Variovorax paradoxus: one gene and its partner. The protein of the gene in region 1 binds, or shares a complex with, the protein of each later gene. Links are inferred from orthologs where the notes say so. Each region holds a gene or a part of one and is shown on either strand. Other genes may lie near its edges. The genes, in order: pmbA and tldD.

Evidence for each region.
Region 2: the proteins of pmbA (region 1) and tldD are in contact, whole or in part, in a solved structure (PDB 5NJ9), measured with the Escherichia coli proteins. The link is inferred for Variovorax paradoxus from one-to-one orthologs.

The regions. Positions count from the first base shown.
Region 1 is NZ_CP102931.1:4,444,261-4,453,984, reverse strand. Bases 2,175-5,073 are described here. They hold pmbA (metalloprotease PmbA), read left to right. Parts: upstream 2,175-2,888; coding sequence 2,889-4,259; downstream 4,260-5,073. Other genes in these bases: NWF24_RS21000 (AraC family transcriptional regulator), read left to right, coding at 4,299-5,073; yjgA (ribosome biogenesis factor YjgA), read right to left, coding at 2,175-2,793. Also shown: NWF24_RS21030 (cation diffusion facilitator family transporter), read left to right, coding at 1-229; NWF24_RS21025 (SDR family oxidoreductase), read left to right, coding at 366-1,118; NWF24_RS21020 (cupin domain-containing protein), read left to right, coding at 1,129-1,545; mog (molybdopterin adenylyltransferase), read right to left, coding at 1,550-2,140; more of yjgA, read right to left, coding at 2,137-2,174; more of NWF24_RS21000, read left to right, coding at 5,074-5,246; NWF24_RS20995 (MFS transporter), read right to left, coding at 5,256-6,491; NWF24_RS20990 (alpha/beta fold hydrolase), read right to left, coding at 6,507-7,370; NWF24_RS20985 (ABC transporter substrate-binding protein), read left to right, coding at 7,605-8,885; NWF24_RS20980 (carbohydrate ABC transporter permease), read left to right, coding at 8,890-9,724.
Region 2 is NZ_CP102931.1:5,703,000-5,712,670, forward strand. Bases 5-2,850 are described here. They hold tldD (metalloprotease TldD), read right to left. Parts: upstream 2,235-2,850; coding sequence 774-2,234; downstream 5-773. Other genes in these bases: NWF24_RS26900 (hypothetical protein), read right to left, coding at 198-731; rodA (rod shape-determining protein RodA), read right to left, coding at 2,293-2,850. In the rest of the region: more of rodA, read right to left, coding at 2,851-3,447; NWF24_RS26915 (carboxypeptidase regulatory-like domain-containing protein), read left to right, coding at 3,577-5,658; NWF24_RS26920 (sensor histidine kinase), read right to left, coding at 5,704-7,548; NWF24_RS26925 (response regulator transcription factor), read right to left, coding at 7,555-8,301; NWF24_RS26930 (YqiA/YcfP family alpha/beta fold hydrolase), read left to right, coding at 8,688-9,281; NWF24_RS26935 (ribonuclease catalytic domain-containing protein), read left to right, coding at 9,354-9,671. UniProt on the Escherichia coli protein: Metalloprotease involved in CcdA degradation. Suppresses the inhibitory activity of the carbon storage regulator (CsrA).

The DNA of each region.
Region 1 (9,724 bases):
CAGCCTGCACGATCTGCATGTATGGGCACTCTCGAGCGGCAAGGTGAGCCTGAGCGTGCACGTGGTGTGCAGGCCGGATGTGGGCGACATGGCACCGCTGATGCTGCGGTTGCGCGCCCTGCTGGCGGAGCGCTTCGACATCCACCATTCGACCGTGCAGGTCGAGCGCGTGCCGTGCGAGCAGGCGGCCGAAAGCCATGGTTTCGGGCCTGCGGTAACGGCTACCTAGCTGACTGGAACGGTCGGCTCCGGGGATTTTTCGGTCCCGGTGTCACAAACGCCTCCCGCTGGACGTCTTGCCTGCATGGACGTCCACGGGGGGCGTTCCTTTTTGACTCCCGAATCTCTTTACCGAGGAATCAACCATGAAGATCGTCATCATCGGAGGCTCCGGCCTCATCGGCTCCAAGCTCGCCACGCGCCTGCGCGATGCGGGCCACGAGGTCAACGCCGCGTCGCCCTCGACTGGCGTCAACGCGCTCACCGGCGAAGGCCTGAAAGCCGCGCTGGCGGGCGCCAATGTGGTCGTCGACGTCGCGAATTCGCCCTCGTTCGAGGACGAGCCGGCGCTCCGCTTCTTCGACACCGCGGGGCGCAACCTGCTCGCCGCCGAGGCTGAGGCCGGCGTGGCGCATCACATCGCGCTGTCGGTGGTCGGCACCGACCGCCTGCTGGCGAGTGGCTATTTCCGCGCCAAGCAGCGCCAGGAAGAGCTGATCGAGGCCTCGCCCGTGCCATGGACCATCGTGCAGGCCACGCAGTTCTTCGAATTCGTGGCCGGCATCGCCGACGGAAGCGTGCAGGGCGGCGAAGTCCGGCTGTCGAACGCGCTGATACAGCCGATGGCGGCGGACGACGTTGCCGCCGCGCTCGCCACCGTGGTGGCCGAGCCGCCCGCGCGAGGCCGGATCGAGATCGCGGGCCCGCAGGCATTGCCGCTCGACGCGCTGGTTCGGCGCCTGTTCGCGGCGACCGGCGACAAGCGGCCAGTCGTCACCGATGCCGGGGCGAGCTACTTCGGCGTGCAGCTCGACGACCGCTCGCTGACACCCGGCAACGCCCCGCGCCTCGGGACGATCCGCTTCGAGGAATGGCTTGCGCAGCGTGCGCGGGCCTGAAAGGCAACCCATGACCCGATTTCAGAAAACCTGCATTTCCCTCGGCCTCGTGTTCGGCGTACTCGGCGTGTTCGCCGCGACGCCCGCCATGGCGGCCCCTGAAGCCGCCGTGACCATGCTCATGACGAAGGACCTGGCGGACATGCCCGGCAAGGAAGCAGTCACGTTCGTTGTCGACTTTCCGCCAGGCTCAGTCGATCCCGTCCACCGCCATGACGCCCACGCCTTTGTGTACGTGCTCGAGGGATCGATCGTGATGGGCGTGAAGGGCAGCAAGGAGGTCACGCTCACCCCCGGCCAGACTTTCTACGAGGGCCCGGCTGACATCCACACCGTCGGCCGCAATGCCAGCGCCACCAAGCCCGCGAAGTTCCTCGTGACGATGGTCAAGGACAAGGGCGTGCCGTTGCTCACGCTGGTCAAGTAGCCGCTCAGCGCGGCGGACGGATGGCCGACTTGGGCCTGAATGCCTTGCAGACCGTGTCGTCCGTCTCGAGGTACGGCCCGCCGATCAGGTCGATGCAATAGGGCACCGCCGCGAAGATGCCCGGCACGACCTGCACGCCCTCGGTGTCCTTCAGCCCTTCGAGCGTTTCCGCAATCGACTTCGGCTGGCCCGGCAGGTTGATGATCAGGCTCTTGTCGCGGATCACCGCCACCTGCCGCGACAGGATCGCCGTCGGCACGAAGCGCAGGCTGATCTGGCGCATCTGCTCGCCGAAGCCGGGCATTTCCTTGTGCGCCACGGCCAGCGTGGCCTCGGGTGTCACGTCGCGCAGGGCGGGGCCTGTGCCGCCGGTGGTCAGCACCAGCGAGCAGCCGGCGTCGACCAGTTCGATCAGCGTGGCGCCGATGCGGTCGGCCTCGTCGGGAATCAGCCGGGGTTCGAATTCGATGGGGTTCTTCAGCGCCCGGCCGAGCCATTCCTTCAGCGAGGGCAGGCCCTTGTCTTCGTAGGTGCCGCTGGAGGCGCGGTCGCTGATGGAGACGATGCCGATGCGAACCGGGTCGAACGAACTCATGCGTCCTCTTCCCGGTCTTGGGCGGCTGCGGCCGCTGCGTGGTCGGCTCCGCCGTGCACCGCGAGCTGCGCGCGCACCAGCTGGAAGATCTCGCGGTAGGCCTTGCCCTGGCGGGGCGCCTCGCCGGCCGGGCCGGTCTTCATGTCCTTGCGGGCCTGGCGCACCAGGGCGCGCAGCTGCTGGGAATCGGTGGCGGGGTGGGTTTCTATCCAGCCGCCGAGGGCGTCGTCGTCGGCAATCAGCCGGTCGCGCCAGCGCTCGGCCTCGTGCAGGGCGGCGGTTTCGGCGGCCGGGGCGACGCTTTGCTCGGACAGGGCCTGCTTCACGGCCTCCAGCACTTCGGGCTCGAGCTTACGCATGAGCTTGCCGATGAACTGCATCTGGCGGCGCTTGCCCTCGAAATTGGTGATGCGCTTGGCCTCGGCGATGGCGTCGACCAGTTTTTCGTCGAGCTGGAGCGCGTCGAACAGGCCGGCGCGCAGCGTGAGCAACTCGGTGCCTAGCTTCTGCAGCTCGTCGCTTTCGCGCTTGAGGTCGGTGCGGCTGGCTTCGTCGGTGCCCTTGAGCTCGCGCTTGAGCTCAAGGTCAAGCTCGCTGCCTTCGGCAACGAACTGGCCACGGACGAAATAGCCTTTTTTGGGTTTGCGGGACATGGAGTGGATTCTGGGCCGCACCGTGCGGCGTTGCAACGCGGTGGGAAGCTGGGGAGAAAACGTGAAACAGGGGGCGCAAGTATCATAGCCACCACATGACGACATCCTCCTCGCGCGCCGATTCCGGCTTCGCCTACAGCCGCTCCTTCTTCGAAAACCTGGTCGACACCGCCTTGGCGCACGCCAAGAAGCTCGGTGCCACCGACGCCGGGGCCGAAGCCTCCGAGGGCTGCGGCCTGAGCGTGTCGGTGCGCAAGGGCGAGCTGGAAAACGTCGAGCGCAACCGCGACAAGTCGCTGGGCATCACGGTCTACGTGGGCCACCGCCGCGGCAATGCCAGCACCTCCGACTTCTCCGAAGGGGCCATCAAGCAGACCGTGCAGGCTGCCTACGACATCGCCCGCTTCACTGCCGAAGACCCCGTCAGCGGCCTGCCAGACGAAGAAGACATCGCCAAGGTGCACCCCGAACTCGACCTGTTCCACCCCTGGGATGTGACGAGCGAACAGGCCGCCAAGCTGGCGCTGGAGTGCGAAGAAGCGGCCCTGACGACCGACAAGCGCATCACCAACAGCGAGGGCGCGGGCGTCTCGGCCCAGCAGAGCCACTTCTTCAGCGCCCACACGCACGGCTTTCGTGGCGGCTACGCCAGCTCGCGGCACTCCATTTCGGTGGCACCCATCGCCGGCAAGGGCGACGACATGCAGCGCGACGCCTGGTACAGCTCCATGCGCTCGGCCGACGAACTGGCCAGCCCGCAGGCCGTGGGCCGCTATGCCGCCGAACGGGCGCTCAGCCGCCTGAAGTCGCGCAAGATCAAGACCACCGAATGCCCGGTGCTGTTCGAGTCGCCGCTGGCCGTGGGCCTGCTGGGTGGGCTGGTGCAGGCGGTAAGCGGCGGGTCGCTGTACCGCAAGAGCAGCTTCCTGCTCGATTCGCTGGGCAAGCCGGTGCTGCCAAAGCATGTCAACGTGGCCGAAGACCCGCACGTGCTGCGCGGCAAGGGCAGCTCGCCCTTCGACGACGAAGGCGTGACCACCCGGGCGCGCAAGGTGGTCGATGCCGGCCGCCTCGAAGGCTACTTTCTCTCGACCTACTCGGCCCGCAAGCTGGGCATGAAGACCACCGGCAACGCCGGCGGCTCGCATAACCTGACGCTGAGTTCGCGCCTCACCAAGCACACCGACGACCTCGACGCCATGCTCGCCAAGCTGGGCACCGGCCTGTTCGTGATCGAGCTGATGGGCCAGGGCGTGAACTACGTGACCGGCGACTACTCGCGCGGCGCCAGCGGCTTCTGGGTCGAGAAGGGCAAGATCGCCTTCCCGGTGCAGGAGATCACCATCGCCGGCAACCTGAAAGACATGCTCATGGGCATCGAGGCCATCGGGGCCGATGCCTATACCTTCGGTGCCAAGACCACGGGATCGGTCCTGGTGAACCGGATGAAGATCGCCGGCAGCTGAGAAAGCACCGCCGGCTACCGCGCGAAGGCTCACAGAACCATGAGACACAACGCAGCGCGCAAGCCGGAACTCGAGCACGAACTGCTGCGCGACCCGAGGCTCGGCTTCGAGCCGGCGGGCGGCAGCTCGGTGCGCTGCCTGCAGCACGGCGTGCCCTGGCCCTTCGACTGCTGGCACTACCACGACGAATACGAGCTGCAGTGCATCAATCGCAGCAGCGGTGACGCCTTCGTGGGCGACCACATCGGCCGCTTCGAGCCCGGCTACGTGGCTCTGGTGGGCGCCCGGCTGCCCCACACCTGGATTTCGCACGACGTGCCGCCCGAGGGCATTGCCGAGCGCAGCATGGTCATCCACTTCCGCGACGAGCCGCTGCGCAAGGGCACCGACCTGTTCCCCGAGCTGAAGGCGGTGCTGCCGATGCTCGACCGCGCGAAGCTGGGCATCGAGTTCTTCGGCATCCATGCGCTGGTGCACGAACGCTTCCTGCGCGTGCAGGCGCAGGAGGGCATGGCCCGGCTGGCGGAGTTCATCGGCCTGCTGCACGAGCTGGCCCGCTGGCCCGACTGGCGCCAGATTTCGAGCACCGCCGACCCGGCCGGCGAAGACCCGAGCGCCAACACCCGCATGCGCCGCGTGCTCGACTACCTCGACCAGCACCTGACCGAAGAGCTGTCGCTGCCGGCCGTGTGCGCCGTTGCCAACATGGCCGAAAGCAGCTTCTCGCGCTACTTCCACAAGCACATGGGCGCCACCTTCACCGACTTCGTGACGCGGCTGCGCATCGCCAAGGCCTGCGAGATGCTGCAGACCTCCGACCGGCTGGTGAGCGACATCTGCTACGAGGTGGGCTTCGCCAACCTCGCGAACTTCAACCGGCGCTTCCTGCAGCTCAAGGGTATGACCCCCTCGGCCTACCGTCAGCAGGCGCAGGACCGCTTCGGCCTGCGCACCGCGCAGAACACGCCGCTCGCCACCACGGCCTGAGCGTGCCTCTCAGGGGCTGGCATCCTGCGGCGTCAGGTGCCGCGTCATGGCCCAGAACGCCAGTGCCAGGCCGCTGGTGATTGCCCCGGCCAGGCAGACGCTGTTCCAGCCACCGTGTGCGTACAGCATCGTCGAGGCGATCGATCCAGTGGCGGAGCCGATGGAATAGAAAATCATGTAGCCGGCTGTCAGGCGGCTCTGGGCTTCCGGGCGCACGCGGTAGATCAGGCTCTGGTTGGCGACATGCACCGACTGCAGGCCGAAGTCGATCGTGACCACGCCGACCACCATCGCCCAGATAGACCACGGCAGCATGGCGATGAGCGCCCACGACAGCAGCATCACCGACAGCCCGATGCCGGTAGTGCGCTGAGCGCGACCCCGGTCTGCCTGTCGACCCGCGCGTGCAGCGCCCATGGCGCCGGCCGCGCCCGCCAGGCCGAACAGGCCCACCTGCGTGTGAGACAGCGAGAACGGCGCCGCCGTGAGCGGCAGCACCATCGGCGTCAGCAGCATCGTGATGGCCATGAAGATCAGCATGGCGAGCACCGCACGGATGCGCAGCACGGGCTCCTCGGCGAAGAGCGTGAAGACCGATCGAATCAGCTGCAGGTATGAAATGCGCACCGGGGGTGGCGCGCGCCGGGGAAGCGCCTTCCACAACAGGCCGGAGACGACCAGCGTGGCCGCGGCGGACACCAGGTACACCGAGCGCCAGCCGACAAGATCGGACAACGTGCCCGACACCGCCCGCGCCAGCAGGATGCCGATGATGATGCCGCTGGTGACGATGCCGACCACGCGGCCGCGCTCGCCTGGCGGGGCCATGAGTGCGGCGTAGGCGACCAGCACCTGCGTCACGACGGCCAGCAGGCCCACGGCGGCCATCGCCGGCAGCAGGATCGCCGCGCTGGGCGCCAGCGCGACGCAGAGCAGTGCGACCACCGACAGCAGCGATTGCCCCACGATCAGCTGCCGCCGGTCGATCAGGTCGCCCAGAGGAACGACCAGCAGCAGCCCCAGGCCGTAGCCGACCTGGGTGATGGTGATCACGATGCCGACCGTGGCGGGGCGGATGCCGAAGGTGGCCGCCAGCGTGTCCAGCAGCGGCTGGGCGTAGTAGACGTTGGCCACGGCCAGCCCGCAGGCGACCGCGAACAGCAGCGCCATCGCGGCCGTTATCGGCGGCGCGGTGGGCCGTGCCTGCGCCTCACGGGCCGCGGCTGCATCGATGTTCAATTGCATGGCGATGCTCTGCCGTCAGGCACGCAGGGCGTCGTGGAAGCGCTCGATGTGCGCGGCGATCGTTTCGCCCAGTTCTTCGAGCGCGAAATGGCCGGTGTCGAGCAGCTTGAAATCGATCTGCCGGAGATCGCGCTGGTAGGGATACGCGCCCGACGGCGGAAAGATCACGTCGTTGGCACCCCACACGACCAGCGTCGGCGGCTGGTGCTGGCGAAAGTAGGCCTGCCAGGCCGGGTAGTGCGAGAGGTTGCGGCCGTAGTCGTGCAGCAGGGCCGCCATCGCGTCCTTGTTGCCGGGGCGGGCCAGCAGGGCGCGTTGCAGCAGCCAGTTGTCCGGGTTGATGCGCGCCGGGTCTTTCACGCCGTGGGTGTAGTTCCATTCCAGGGCTGCGTCCGACATGGCGGCTTCGCGGATCCTGGCGTAGTTGACCGGCGAGGGGTCCCTCCACAGCTCGCGGGCCAGGCCCCAGAAGTCGTCCGGCAATCCCTCTTCGTAGGCGTTGGCGTTCTGCACGACCAGGAAGCTCACTTTTTCAGGGTGGCGGCTGGCCAGCCGGAATCCCACCGGGCCGCCGAAATCCTGCATGTAGAGGCCGTAGCGCTTCAGGCCGAGTTGGTCGGTGAATTTCTCGACGATGTCGGCGAGGTGGTCGAAGGTGTAGCTGAACTCGACGACCGATGGTGCGTCGCTGTGCCCGAAGCCGGGGTAGTCCGGCGCAATGACGTGGAAGCGATGGGCCAGCCGTTCGATCAGCTCCCGGTACATGAAGGAGGAGGCTGGAAAGCCGTGCAGCAGGAGCAGGGTTGGCAGCGCCGGGTCTCCCGCCTCGCGGTAGAAGATGTTCAGGCCGTCGACGGTGGCGGTGCGGTAGTGGGTCATGGTGGATTCCAGAAATGGCGTTCTTGGTTTCAAAACAAAACCACGCGGATTCTATCGATCTGGTTTTACATTGCAACTGATTGGCGAATTCGCGCGCCACCCCCGGCAAAACCCCAAGCCCGCTGGTCATCGAAGTACCAGTCCACCGGCGCGCGTGTACGCGGCGCCGGGCCGCGGCTGAATACGCTTCGTCCCTCTCGCAAGCCCTTCACAAACAAGACCAGGAGACGAACGATGACGAACCGAACCACTCGCCGCATTGCGGCCGGCACGCTGTTGCTGGCGGCATTGGCCGCGGCGGGCCATGCGCAGGCGCAGCAGGCCTGCAAGGACGATGTGCGCGTGCTGTCCCAGCCGCGCGACGGGCTGACCCTGCTGGAAAAGTACAAGGACGAGTTCAAGGCCCTGAGCGGCGCGTCGTTCAACATCGACAACCTCAACGAGAACGACCGCCGCACCAAGACCCGCGCCGACGCCTCGACCGTCGGCAAGTACAACGTGTACTACGTCGACGAGGCCAACGTGCCGCTGTTCGCCCAGTCGAAGTGGATCGTGCCGCTGGCCAAGTACTACCCCGCCGACTACGACTACGCCGACTTCGACCCCGGCCGCCAGAAGGTCGCCACTTTCGACGGCCAGGCCTGGTTCGCGCCGCTCACCGGTGGCGGCGACTTGCTGGTCTATCGCAAGGACCTGCTCGAGAAGGCCGGCATCAAGCCGCCCACAACGCTTGAGGAATTCGCCGAAGCCGCGAAGAAGCTCAACGACCCGGCCCACGGCATCTACGGCGTGGCCCTGCGTGGCCAGCGCGGTTCGGGTGCCAACGTGTGGCGCTGGATGCCGTTCTTCCGCGGCTACGGCGGCCAGTGGTTCGATGGCGACAAGCCCGTGTTCGATTCGCCCGCCGCGGTGAAGGCCACGCAGACCTACCTCGACCTGTTCAAGTACTCCGCGCCCGGCACCAAGACCGGCGGCTGGGACGAAGCCACCGGCGCCTTCCTCGCGGGCAAGGTGGCGATGCTGATCGAGTCGACCCCGCTGGCGGGCAATGCGCTCGACCCGAAGATGTCGACCGTGATCGGCAAGGTCGCCTACCTGCCGCCGCCCACGCCGCTGACCGGCGGCGGCTACGGCCACGGGCTGGCCATCGGTGCCAAGGCCAACAAGACCGAGGAGGCGAAGAAGTGCGCGGGCCTGTTCGTCGCCTGGGCCACCTCGAAGAAGCAGGAGCAGCGCCGCCTCGCCGAAGGCCAGTTCGGCGAACTCAACCGCACCAGCGTGCTGGGCAGCCCCGAGTTTGCGAAACGCTACGGCGCCGACCTCGGCAAGGCGCTGGCCGACACAGGCAAGCTCACGGCCGTGAACTTCTGGCAGGACGCCGCCTGGCCCGACCTCGGCGACCGCTGGGGGATCATTCTCGAAGAGCTGATCACCGGCTCGCGCACCGACATCAAGGCCGGCCTCGATGAGCTCGACGCCTACGCAAAGCAGCTGATCGCACGGCGCAAGAAGTAATGTGATGGCCACCAGGGAGAAAAGAAAAAAGACAAGACTGCCGGTCGTCTTCATCGGGCCGGGCCTGCTGGTGCTCGCGGTGCTGGCGCTGGTGCCGACGCTGTTCGCGATCGGCATCTCGCTGCAAGACCGCGAACTGGGCCAGGCCGATTCGAGCTGGGTCTGGTTGTCGAACTACATCCAGCTGTTTTCCGACCGGCGCTTTCTCAACTCCGTGCGGGTGTCGCTGGTGTGGGAGGTGCTGACCGTCAGCGCGACCATGGGGCTCGCGGTGCTGCTGGGTGTGTTGCTGTTCCAGTGCGCCACCGCGCGCTGGCGCAACGTGTTGTCGATGCTGTTCATCGTGCCCGTGCTGCTGCCGCGCGTGTCGGCCGCCTTTGTGTGGAAGTTCGCCTTTCATCCGCTGTTCGGGTTGCTGACGTATCCGTACAAGGCGATCACCGGCGAGCCGCTGGATCTGCTGGCCAGCCCGCTCACGGCGCTGATGACGGTGGCTTTCGTGGACGTGTGGCAGTGGGGGCTGTTCTTCGCAGTCATCGTGCTGAAGCTGCTCGAGACGCTGCCGCCACAGCCCTTCGAGGCCGCGCGCATGGACCATGCGAAGACCTGGGAGGTCTACGCGTATGTCGCGCTGCCGATGCTGAAGGCGCCGCTCATCAGCTTGACGTTCGTGAAGATGGTCGAGTCGTTGCGCGCCTTCGACCTGATCTACGTGATGACGCGCGGCGGCCCGGGAATCTCGACCGAGACACTGGATATGTACGCCTTCTCGCAGGGCTTCATCGAGTCCGGGCGCATCTCGTACGCGTCGAGCATGGCGGTGCTGATGATGGTCGCGT
Region 2 (9,671 bases), 1.3 Mb from region 1 along the record:
AGGGGCAAAAAAAAACCGCCGGGGCTCAGGGCACCGGCGGTTTTGGGAGGGTGTTCGTTTGCTTTACGCGCTCGCCTCTCGTCCGCCGGAAACCGGGAACCAAAAGTAGGCAAAGAAATAAGCGCGGAGGGCGGACATGTGCGCGAAATGTAGCACGGAAAGCAAAAACCCGGTCAAGCGGCCGGGTGCGGCGTTGTTTACCGGTAGCCCGACTCGTTGGCGTTGTGGATGATCCAGATCAGGTTACCGCTGGTGTATTCGCCCATGCCGCCACCGGCGAAGACCAACCGGCCCTGGCCTTTGTAGGTCATCTCGAAACGGTGGCGGTCGCTGCCGAAATAGAACGGAATGAAGGCCTTGCCCGTAACGTACGCCCCCTGGTCGGTCGGCGGGCCCGCAAGGTCGGTGACCTGCTTGGCGCTCATGCCGATCTGCAGGCGTGTGAACTTGCTGTTGCGCGCCGGGTTGCCGGTGATTTCGCCTTCGTAGCCGTTCAGGCCCTTGACGGTGCGGCCGCTGCCTGCTTCGACCTTCGACGAGTCGACCACGTTGCCCTGGGCATCCATGCCGGCCTTCGCGCCGCCGCGCGCCGGTGCCGCGGGGGCGGGTGCCGGCGCAGCCGCAGGCTGGCTGCCCCCGGAGCCGCCGCGCGACGCGCAACCCGCGCCCGCCAGCACTACAACGGCAGTCACGGCCCACAGAGCCGCGGACGAATTGATCCTGATCCTCATCGAACGCTCCTTGTTGTGAAAGGAGCGCAGCTTAACAAGCCCTCAGGCCGTGCCGCCTACGGTCAAACCATCGATGCGCAACGTCGGCTGGCCGACGCCCACCGGCACGCTCTGGCCTTCCTTGCCGCATGTGCCGACGCCCGAGTCAAGCGCCATGTCGTTGCCGATCATGGTCACGCGGGTGAGTGCGTCGGGGCCATTGCCCACGATGGTCGCGCCCTTCACCGGGTACTGGATCTTGCCGTTCTCGACCCAATAGGCCTCGCTGGCCGAGAACACGAACTTGCCGCTCGTGATGTCGACCTGCCCGCCGCCGAAGTTCGTGGCGTACAGGCCCTTCTTGATGCTGGCGACGATTTCCTTCGGGTCCTTGTCGCCGCCAAGCATGTAGGTGTTGGTCATGCGCGGCATCGGCACGTGTGCGTAGCTTTCGCGGCGGCCGTTGCCTGTGGGCTTGACCTTCATGAGGCGCGCATTGAGCGCGTCCTGGATGTAGCCCTTGAGGATGCCGTCCTCGATCAGCACGTTGCGCTGGCTGGCGTTGCCCTCGTCGTCGACGTTGAGCGAGCCGCGGCGGTCGGCGATCGTGCCGTCGTCGAGCACCGTGACGCCCTTGGCCGCCACGCGCTGGCCGATGCGGCCGGAGAACGCGCTTGAGCCCTTGCGGTTGAAGTCGCCCTCCAGGCCGTGGCCAATGGCTTCGTGCAGCAGGATGCCGGGCCAGCCGGAGCCGAGCACCACGGTCATTTCGCCGGCCGGCGCCGGGCGTGCGTCGAGGTTGGTCAGGGCGGCTTTCACGGCATGGTCGACGTACTCGGCGATCTGTTCGTCGGTGAAATAGGCCAGGCCGAAACGCCCCCCACCGCCGCCGGAGCCGATTTCGCGGCGGCCGTTCTGCTCGGCGATCACGGTGACCGACAGGCGCACCAGCGGGCGCACGTCGGCGGCCAGCGTGCCGTCGGCACGTGCCACGAGCACCACGTCGTACTCGCTTGCAAGGCCCGCCATGACCTGCGCCACGCGCGGATCGCGCGAGCGGGCCAGCTTTTCGACCTTTTCGAGCAACTTCACCTTGGTGGTGCTGTCGAGCGTGGAAATGGGGTCGATGCCGTCGTAGAGCGAGCGGCTCGATGCGATCTTGCGGGCCGGCGTCTTCACACGGCCCGTGCGGCCGGCGGAGGAAATGGAGCGCACCGTGCGCGCCGCGTCGAGCAGCGAGGCCTCGGAAATGTCGTCTGAATAGGCAAAAGCGGTCTTCTCGCCACTGACCGCACGCACGCCAACGCCCTGGTCGATGCTGAAGCTGCCGGTCTTGACGATGCCCTCTTCGAGGCTCCAGCCCTCGCTGCGCGTGTACTGGAAGTACAGGTCGGCGTCGTCCACCCGGTGCGCGGTGATCTCGGCCAAGGCCTTGCTCAGGTGCGATTCGTCGAGGCCGAACGGCGTGAGAAGAAGCTGTTGCGCCGTGGCGAGGCGCTCGATGGTGGGTTCGCGAGAGATCATCGTGACATTCTAGGCAGCCGCCCTCTTCCGCGCTGCCCCAAAGGGCACTCTGGCGCTACTAGTTCTGCGCCAGCTTCCTTGCCCGGGCGATCGACATCAGGATCCCCAGCCCCAGCCCCAGCGTCACCATGGCCGTACCGCCATAGCTGATGAACGGCAGCGGCACCCCCACCACCGGCAGGATGCCGCTCACCATGCCCATGTTCACGAAGGCGTAGGTGAAGAAGATCATCGTCACCGCCCCTGCCAGCAGGCGCGAGAACAGGGTCGCCGCATTGGTCGCGATCACCAGCCCCCGGAAGATCAGCAGGATGAAGGCCGAAATCAGCGCCAGGTTGCCCATCAGCCCGAATTCCTCGGAATAGGCGGCAAAGATGAAGTCGGTGGTTCGCTCGGGAATGAATTCGAGGTGCGTCTGCGTACCCTGCATGAAGCCCTTTCCGCCCACCCCGCCCGAACCGATGGCGATCATCCCCTGGATGATGTGGAAGCCCTTGCCCAGCGGGTCCTTGCTCGGGTCGAGCAGCGTGCACACGCGCTGCTTCTGGTAGTCGTGCAGCACGCGCCAGTCGACCCCGTCGGCGCACAGCTTCGACTCGAAGCCCACGATCAGCGTCACGGCCACCGCGCCGATCAGCACCGGCGGCACGATCAGCTTCCACGGCAGCCCGGCAAAGAAGATCACCGCCAGCCCGGCGGCCAGCACCAGCAGCGAGGTTCCCAGGTCGGGCTGCTTCATGATGAGCCCGACCGGCACCGCCAGCAGCACCGTAGCTACCACGAAGTCGAGCGGCCGCAGCTGGCCTTCGCGCCGCTGGAACCACCAGGCCAGCATCAGCGGCATTGCGATCTTCAGGATTTCGCTGGGCTGGATCACCACGCCCACGTTGATCCAGCGCTGGGCGCCCTTCTTGGTGATGCCGAACAGCGCCACCGCCACCAGCAGCGCCACGCCCATCGTGTAGAGCGGCACGGCGGCCAGCATCAGCCGCTGCGGCGGCACCTGCGCCACCACGAACATGATGAAGCCGGCCAGCAGCATGTTGCGGCCATGGTCGACGAAGCGCGAGCCATGGTCATAGCCGGAGGAATACATGGTCAGCAGCCCGGCGAACGCGAGCAGCAGCACGGCGAAGGCCAGAAAGCCGTCGAAGCCCTGGAAGATGGGCGCAATGCGACGCGCCAGGGAGGGCTGATTGAACACGGCAGACATGGGGGCGGATTATCCGGCTTATACGAATCCCCGGCGCGTGTCCCCCCGTGGAAATCCCCATCCCCGACTGTCATGGGTCGTTCGCCTCTTGCTCTTACATTCGGGGATTCATAAAAAAGGGAGGATCGGATGGCGTCTCAACGTCTGCGCTTGTCGCTCGTGGCAGGTCTTTGCATTTCGGTCGTCGCATGCGGCGGCGGTGGCGGCGGAGGGAGCTCAGGGCTGCCCTTCGGACTGGCCGGCTCGGGTAACTCGTCCACCCCGAATTCCTCTGCTTCGACCTCGCCCACCCTGAGCGGCACGGCCGCCACCGGCGCGGCCTTCGGTGGCGCCACCGTCACGGTCCAGGATCAAAGCGGCGCGACGGTCTGCACCACCCAGACCGACGGGCAAGGCACCTACCACTGCGCGCTGTCCGCAGCCACCAAGGCGCCCCTCGTAATCACCGCGGTGCGCGACGACCAGTCGCTCTACAGCACCGTTGCCAGCAACGGCGGCACCGCCAACATCACGCCGCTGACCACGGTCATCGTCTCTCGGCTCTCGCCGGATGGTCGCCCCGCCAATCTGGCGGCGGCCATACAGGCCAACGCTGGCACCGTGACCGACGCGCGCCTGCAACAGCAGACAGCCGCGCTCGTTGCAGCGCTCCAGCCGGTGCTGGACGCCCTCGGGCAGGCCACCGTCGATCCGATCACCGGCCAATTCAGCGCCGACGGCACCGGGCACGACAAGGTACTCGACGCGCTGCTGGTCAGCGTGCGCCCCGACAGCGGCGCTGCCAACATCGAGATCACGGTGAAGGGCCTTCCGTCGGGCGACGACGCTGTACCAGCCTCCATCATCTTCCGTAGCAGCGATGCCTCCGTTCCGGCTCTGCCAACGGGCATTACGCCAGACCAACTGGCCGGCCTTCCCGCGCCGGCCTTGCTGGCCAATCTGCTCGACCGCCTGAACGCGTGCTACCGACTGCCGCTGTCGCAGCGCGTCTCCGCGCCGAACGACACAACGGCAGTGACCGGCGGGCCGGTTGATGTGATCGCGCCCGCCTGCCGCGAGCTCTTCGTTGGAAACGACCCTGCCGGCTACCTCCACAGCGGCTTCGGCGTGGGCCGCGACGCCGACAACCAGGGCAGCTTCACCAGTCTCTTCCGTCCCGAAAACACGGGCCGCACCTGGGACCGCGCCAACTTCGAGTTCTTCCGTCCGAACGGCGACCTAGCACTCAGCTACCGCGCGACCGACGTGGGAGACAACGTCACCTTCGGCACCGTCACCGTGCGCAAGGTGGGCAGCACGCTCAAGCTCGCTGGGGACGGCCATGTCTACGCCTCCAACGTGCGCCCGGTGTTCGCCTACCGCGACATGATCAACTCCCCCGCGTTCAACTCGTACACCACGGGTTACGGCATCCCGATCCGGAATCGGCAGGAAGGCGGCGCGGCAGTCTTCAGCAAGGTCATCGTGACTTCGCCGCTGAACAAGGTCCTGACCTTCATCCCGCAACCCGGCCTGTCGTTCCTCGTGGTGACCAGGCCCGACGGCACGCCGGAGCTCAACAACGGCATCAATCTGCGCGGCATCTACGAGAACCCGTCGACGCCCGGCAGCCTGGCGAGCCGTGAGCCCGGCATCGGGTTGCTCGACCCCCAGTACACCGACACGCAGATCAGCCAGTTGCAGGACCAGAGCGTGTGGAAATTCGAGTTCGTGCACGCGAAGCCGGGCGTACCCAACGTGATCCAGTACGAACGCACCCTCTCTCGCGCAGCAACGATCGGCGAGATCCGCCAGCAGCCGCTGTTCGACCTGGCGCCCGCCATGCGCACCCAGCTGGTCTCCCGCACCAATGCCGACGCTGGCTTGGTCTACCCCACGAACAGTGCGGGCCAGCCGAACATCCTGGACATCAGCGTCACTGGCAACCAGGATGCGTGGGTCGTGCCGAGCGGCGCGCTGGCTCCCGCCGTGCTGACGGCCTACGGCTTCGCCAAGTCGGGCACCCGCTTCAACGACAACATCGCGCTGCCCTCCACGGCGCGCAAGGCGGTGATCGACTGCTCCGCCGAGACGGCCGGCGACACGCATTGCGACAGCGCTGCTGGCAAGCAGTACGCCGAAGGCACGCGGGTGCATTACCTGGCGTTCGAGGCCTACAACGCGCGCAGCCTCGGCATCACGCGCTACGTGCTGTTCTACAAGCAGTTCTGAATGAACATCTGAGGGCCTCGCACCGGGGCACCGGGTGCGGGGTTCTCAATCGAATTCGAGCTGAACGACCGTGCGTCCGGGTCGGCTTTCAACCGTCAGCCGGGCCCCGATGGCCCCCGAGCGCTCCGCCAGCGACCGCGGCCGATGCTTCACGGCGTCAAAGCCCTTGCCGTTGTCGATCACCCGCAGTTGCACCGTCGTGCCCTGCATCCCGGCCTCGAATCGCAACACGGTGGCCTGGGCGTGCTGCAGCACGTTGGAGATCGCCTCGAAGAGCAAAAACTGCAATTGCCGCATGCCTTGCGCGCCGAGCCGCTCTACCGGCTCCACCTCGTCCACCGCCCATTCGAACTCGATGCCCGAAGACGCCAGGCGGGGCTCCAGGCGGTAGCGCGCCGCTGCCAGCAGCGCACCCACGTCGCCCGGCGGCAGGTGGATCGAATCGATCTGCAGCTTGAGCTGGTCCAGCGAATCGCGCAGCGTGCGCAGCAGGTCGCCCGAGCTGGTCTGGCCCGACTGCAGCTGCCGGATCGCCGAAGTGATGTGCGAGCCCATGCCGTCGTGCATTTCGCGCAGGATGCGTTCGCGCTCGTGGGTGCGCGCCTGGTCGCGCGCCGCGGCCTCGAGTTCGGCATACGTGGCCGCCAGCTCGCGTTCGCGCTGGGCCACCCGCTCGGCCAGGGCCGCGACCGATCCGCGCGCCAACACGCTCGCCGCACGAAAGCGCCGCAGCACGATCAACAGCAGCGCCACGCCGAAGAACACCGACGAATAGCGCACCCAGGTGGTCTCGCCATAGGCGTCGCTGAGGCGGATCACCAGCCAGTCGCGCACGCCGAACATCACTGTCACCAGAGCAGCGCCGGCCACCAGCAGCCGCTCGGCGCTCGGCTCGCGCAGGGTGGCGACAGCGAAGGCGCTGACGAAGGCCAGGACGAACACGATCTGGACGGCAAGCCAACCGGTGAGCCACATCGGCTCCTCGCGCTGCAGCGACAGCGCGCTGAACAGCACCGTAGCGGCCACGATGCCCGCGACAGGCCAGCGCACCCACCGGTAGCGGCGGTCGCGCCCCCACCCCGCGAGGTGGTAGACGAACATCATGGAAGAGGCGGCCCAGCCCGCATAGCAGGCGGCCATCAGCACGCCCCATGGCCCCCAGGACAGGGGAGGCTCGGCGATCACGCCGTCGGCCACCCGCACCGCCCAGCAGAACTCCGCCAGCGCGGCCCAGAAGTAGATGCCGTCGCGCCGCTGGGCGCCCTTGGCATCGACGTCGACCTGCGTCAGCCACAGCGCCAGCGCGATGCCGCCGACGATCAGGCTGAAAGCCATCAGCAGCACCGAGCCGGTGAAGCGCCATGCATAGGCGCTCTCGAAGAGTTCGGTGCGCACCGGCGCGGCCGGTCCGATGACCACTTGCGACAGCCCCGCGCGCCGGGCGGTATCGGCGTGCAGGCGGATCTGCAGGAGGTTGTCGCCCTTGCGCAGCAGGCGCCCGGGCACCGGCACGTAGATGGGCGCCTTGGCGTAGTCGGCGTCGTTGCTGCGGTCCAGGTCGCCGTAGACCTGCAGCAGCGCGTCGTTCAATTTCACCTCGAAGACGTTGCCGACGCGTGGAATGAAGATGCCCCACGGCGTCTCGGGCTCGGCCTCGAGCGTGAACGGCAGGTCAAAACTCGCCATGCCGGGGCGGCCGTTGTGCTGGCGGTCCCAGTGGTAGGACAGCTCGACCGGCTCGGTGCGCGTAACGCCGTCGACCGTGGTCGTCACGGTGCCCTGGCGCAGTTCGATCGGCGCCTCGGACGCGACCGCGCTGGAGACGCCGGCAATACCCGCGAGGAGCATCGCCAGCCATAGCATCAGCAGCGACGCCCATTTTGGTCGCATCTGTGCTCAGCCCGGATGAGACAACAGGCCGAGCCGCGTTGCTTCGAAAACGGCCTCGCTCTTGGAATGCACGGCGAGCTTTCCGTAGAGATTCTTGATGTGGGTCTGCACGGTGTGCACGCTCAGACCCTTGAGCCGCGCGATCTCCGCGTACGAGAAGCCGCGCGCGATCAGCGTCAGCACCTCGTGTTCTCGTGCCGACAGCAGGCCGCGGTCGGACTCGTCCGCGGCTGCTTCGGGCGCCGCACCCGGCGGCGCGCCGGGAACGACCGCCGATTGCAAGCTGCGGTACTTCGCGAGCACACGCCGCGCGATCATGGGCGAGATCGGCGAGGCGCCTGCCTTCATCTCCACGATGGTCTGCGCGATGTCCTCCGGCGCGGCGTCCTTGTGGATGTAGCCTACGGCACCCGCCTCGATGCTGGCGAGCACGTTCTCTTCGTCGCCGAAAACAGACACCACCAGCGGCTCGCACCCGGGAAAGCGCGCCACGGCGTCGCGGATCACATCGAGTCCGGTGCCGTCGGGCATGCCGAGATCGACCAGCAGCACGTCGGGAATGGTGGTGGTGCGGGACAGCCAACCCAGCGCTTCCTGCACCGTGCCCGCACTGCCGAGCCAGAAAAGGCGCGGGCTGCGCTGCACGCTGGCCTCGAAAAAGGCGCGCGCGCGGCTATCGTCTTCGACGACCAGCACACCCCAGCGGCGTAGCGTCGCGTCGTCCTGAGCCTCAGTGTTCATGGGCATGAGCATAAGCCCCGGCGCGCACCGGGAATCCATACACGCCTCCCCCGTTCATGGGATGCCCACGATGAAGCATCACCGCGAAACTTTCGCCGCTTTTTTGCAGGGCATATCCCCCTTCCCATGCAAATGAAGTAACCCGAACGTAGGCCATTCATGCCGCAGTGGTCAAGGATTTAGTACTTTTGAATTCCAGTCGCACGGCACACCCCCGAACCGGGGCACGCGAAATGCCGGCGCGCCTCGGGCTCTCAGTAAGCTACGGCCTTACCGAAGAACCTCGCCCGGCGGGTTTTTTGTATGTTGGAAGCGGCCTCGCGAGAACAGACCTCATGCAGAATTACCCGTTCCCGGCAAGCGAGGTGCGACGCTCGCACCTCCCGTCTTTTCCTCGCATGGATCCGCAAACCACACACCTGCTTTACCTGCACGGTTTCCGTTCTTCGCCTCGTTCGACCAAGGCCCGGATCGTCGCGGAGCGCGTGGCGCGGCAACATCCGAATCTGCAGTGGTGGTGTCCGCAATTGCCGCCGTCGCCGCACGACGCCATCGACATGGTGATGAAGGGCATCGCGCACTGGCCGCGCAAGTCGATGGCGGTGGTGGGCTCGTCGCTCGGCGGGTACTACGCCACCTACGTGGCCGGCATGACGCGTTGCCGAGCGGTGCTGCTCAACCCGGCCGTGCATCCCGCGCGCGACCTCACGCGCTACATCGGCGACCAGACCGTCTGGCATGACCCGGCCGAGCATTTCTACTTTCGTCCCGAATACATCCACGAGCTTCGCGCGATGGAAGTCGGCCCGCTCACGCGGCCAGAACGCGTGTTCGCGATCATCGCCAAGGGCGACGAGGCGCTTGACTGGCACGAAATGTCCGCGCGCTACCCCGACAGCAACATCAAGCTGCTCGAGGGCAGCGACCACGCCCTGTCGGATTTCGAAAAGGCCCATCTCGACGACGTGATGGCCTTCATCAACCCGGTCTAGAACTCACCCCCAGGCTTCCACGGCATCCCCTGGAATGGAATCGCGCCCGTTCCAGCGTGGGAGAATCCGCGGATGTTTGTATTGTTTGAAGAAGCCGGCAAGTACCTCGGCGGCCGCGTGCTGTCGGAGGCCGAAGCATCGGCACAAGTCGAGCTCGAAACCGGCAAGCGCGTCAAGGTCAAGGGCGCCAACATCGTTCTGCGTTTCGAGAAACCGTCGCCCGCCGATCTGATCGCCGAGGCGCGCTCGCTCGCCGCCGCTCTTGATCTCGACCTCGCCTGGGAGTTCGCGCCCGAGGGCGAATTCGCATTTGCCGAGCTGGCCGCCGAATATTTCAGCGAAAAGCCCTCGCTCGCCCAGCAGGCGGCCGCCCTGTTCGCGCTGTTCGAG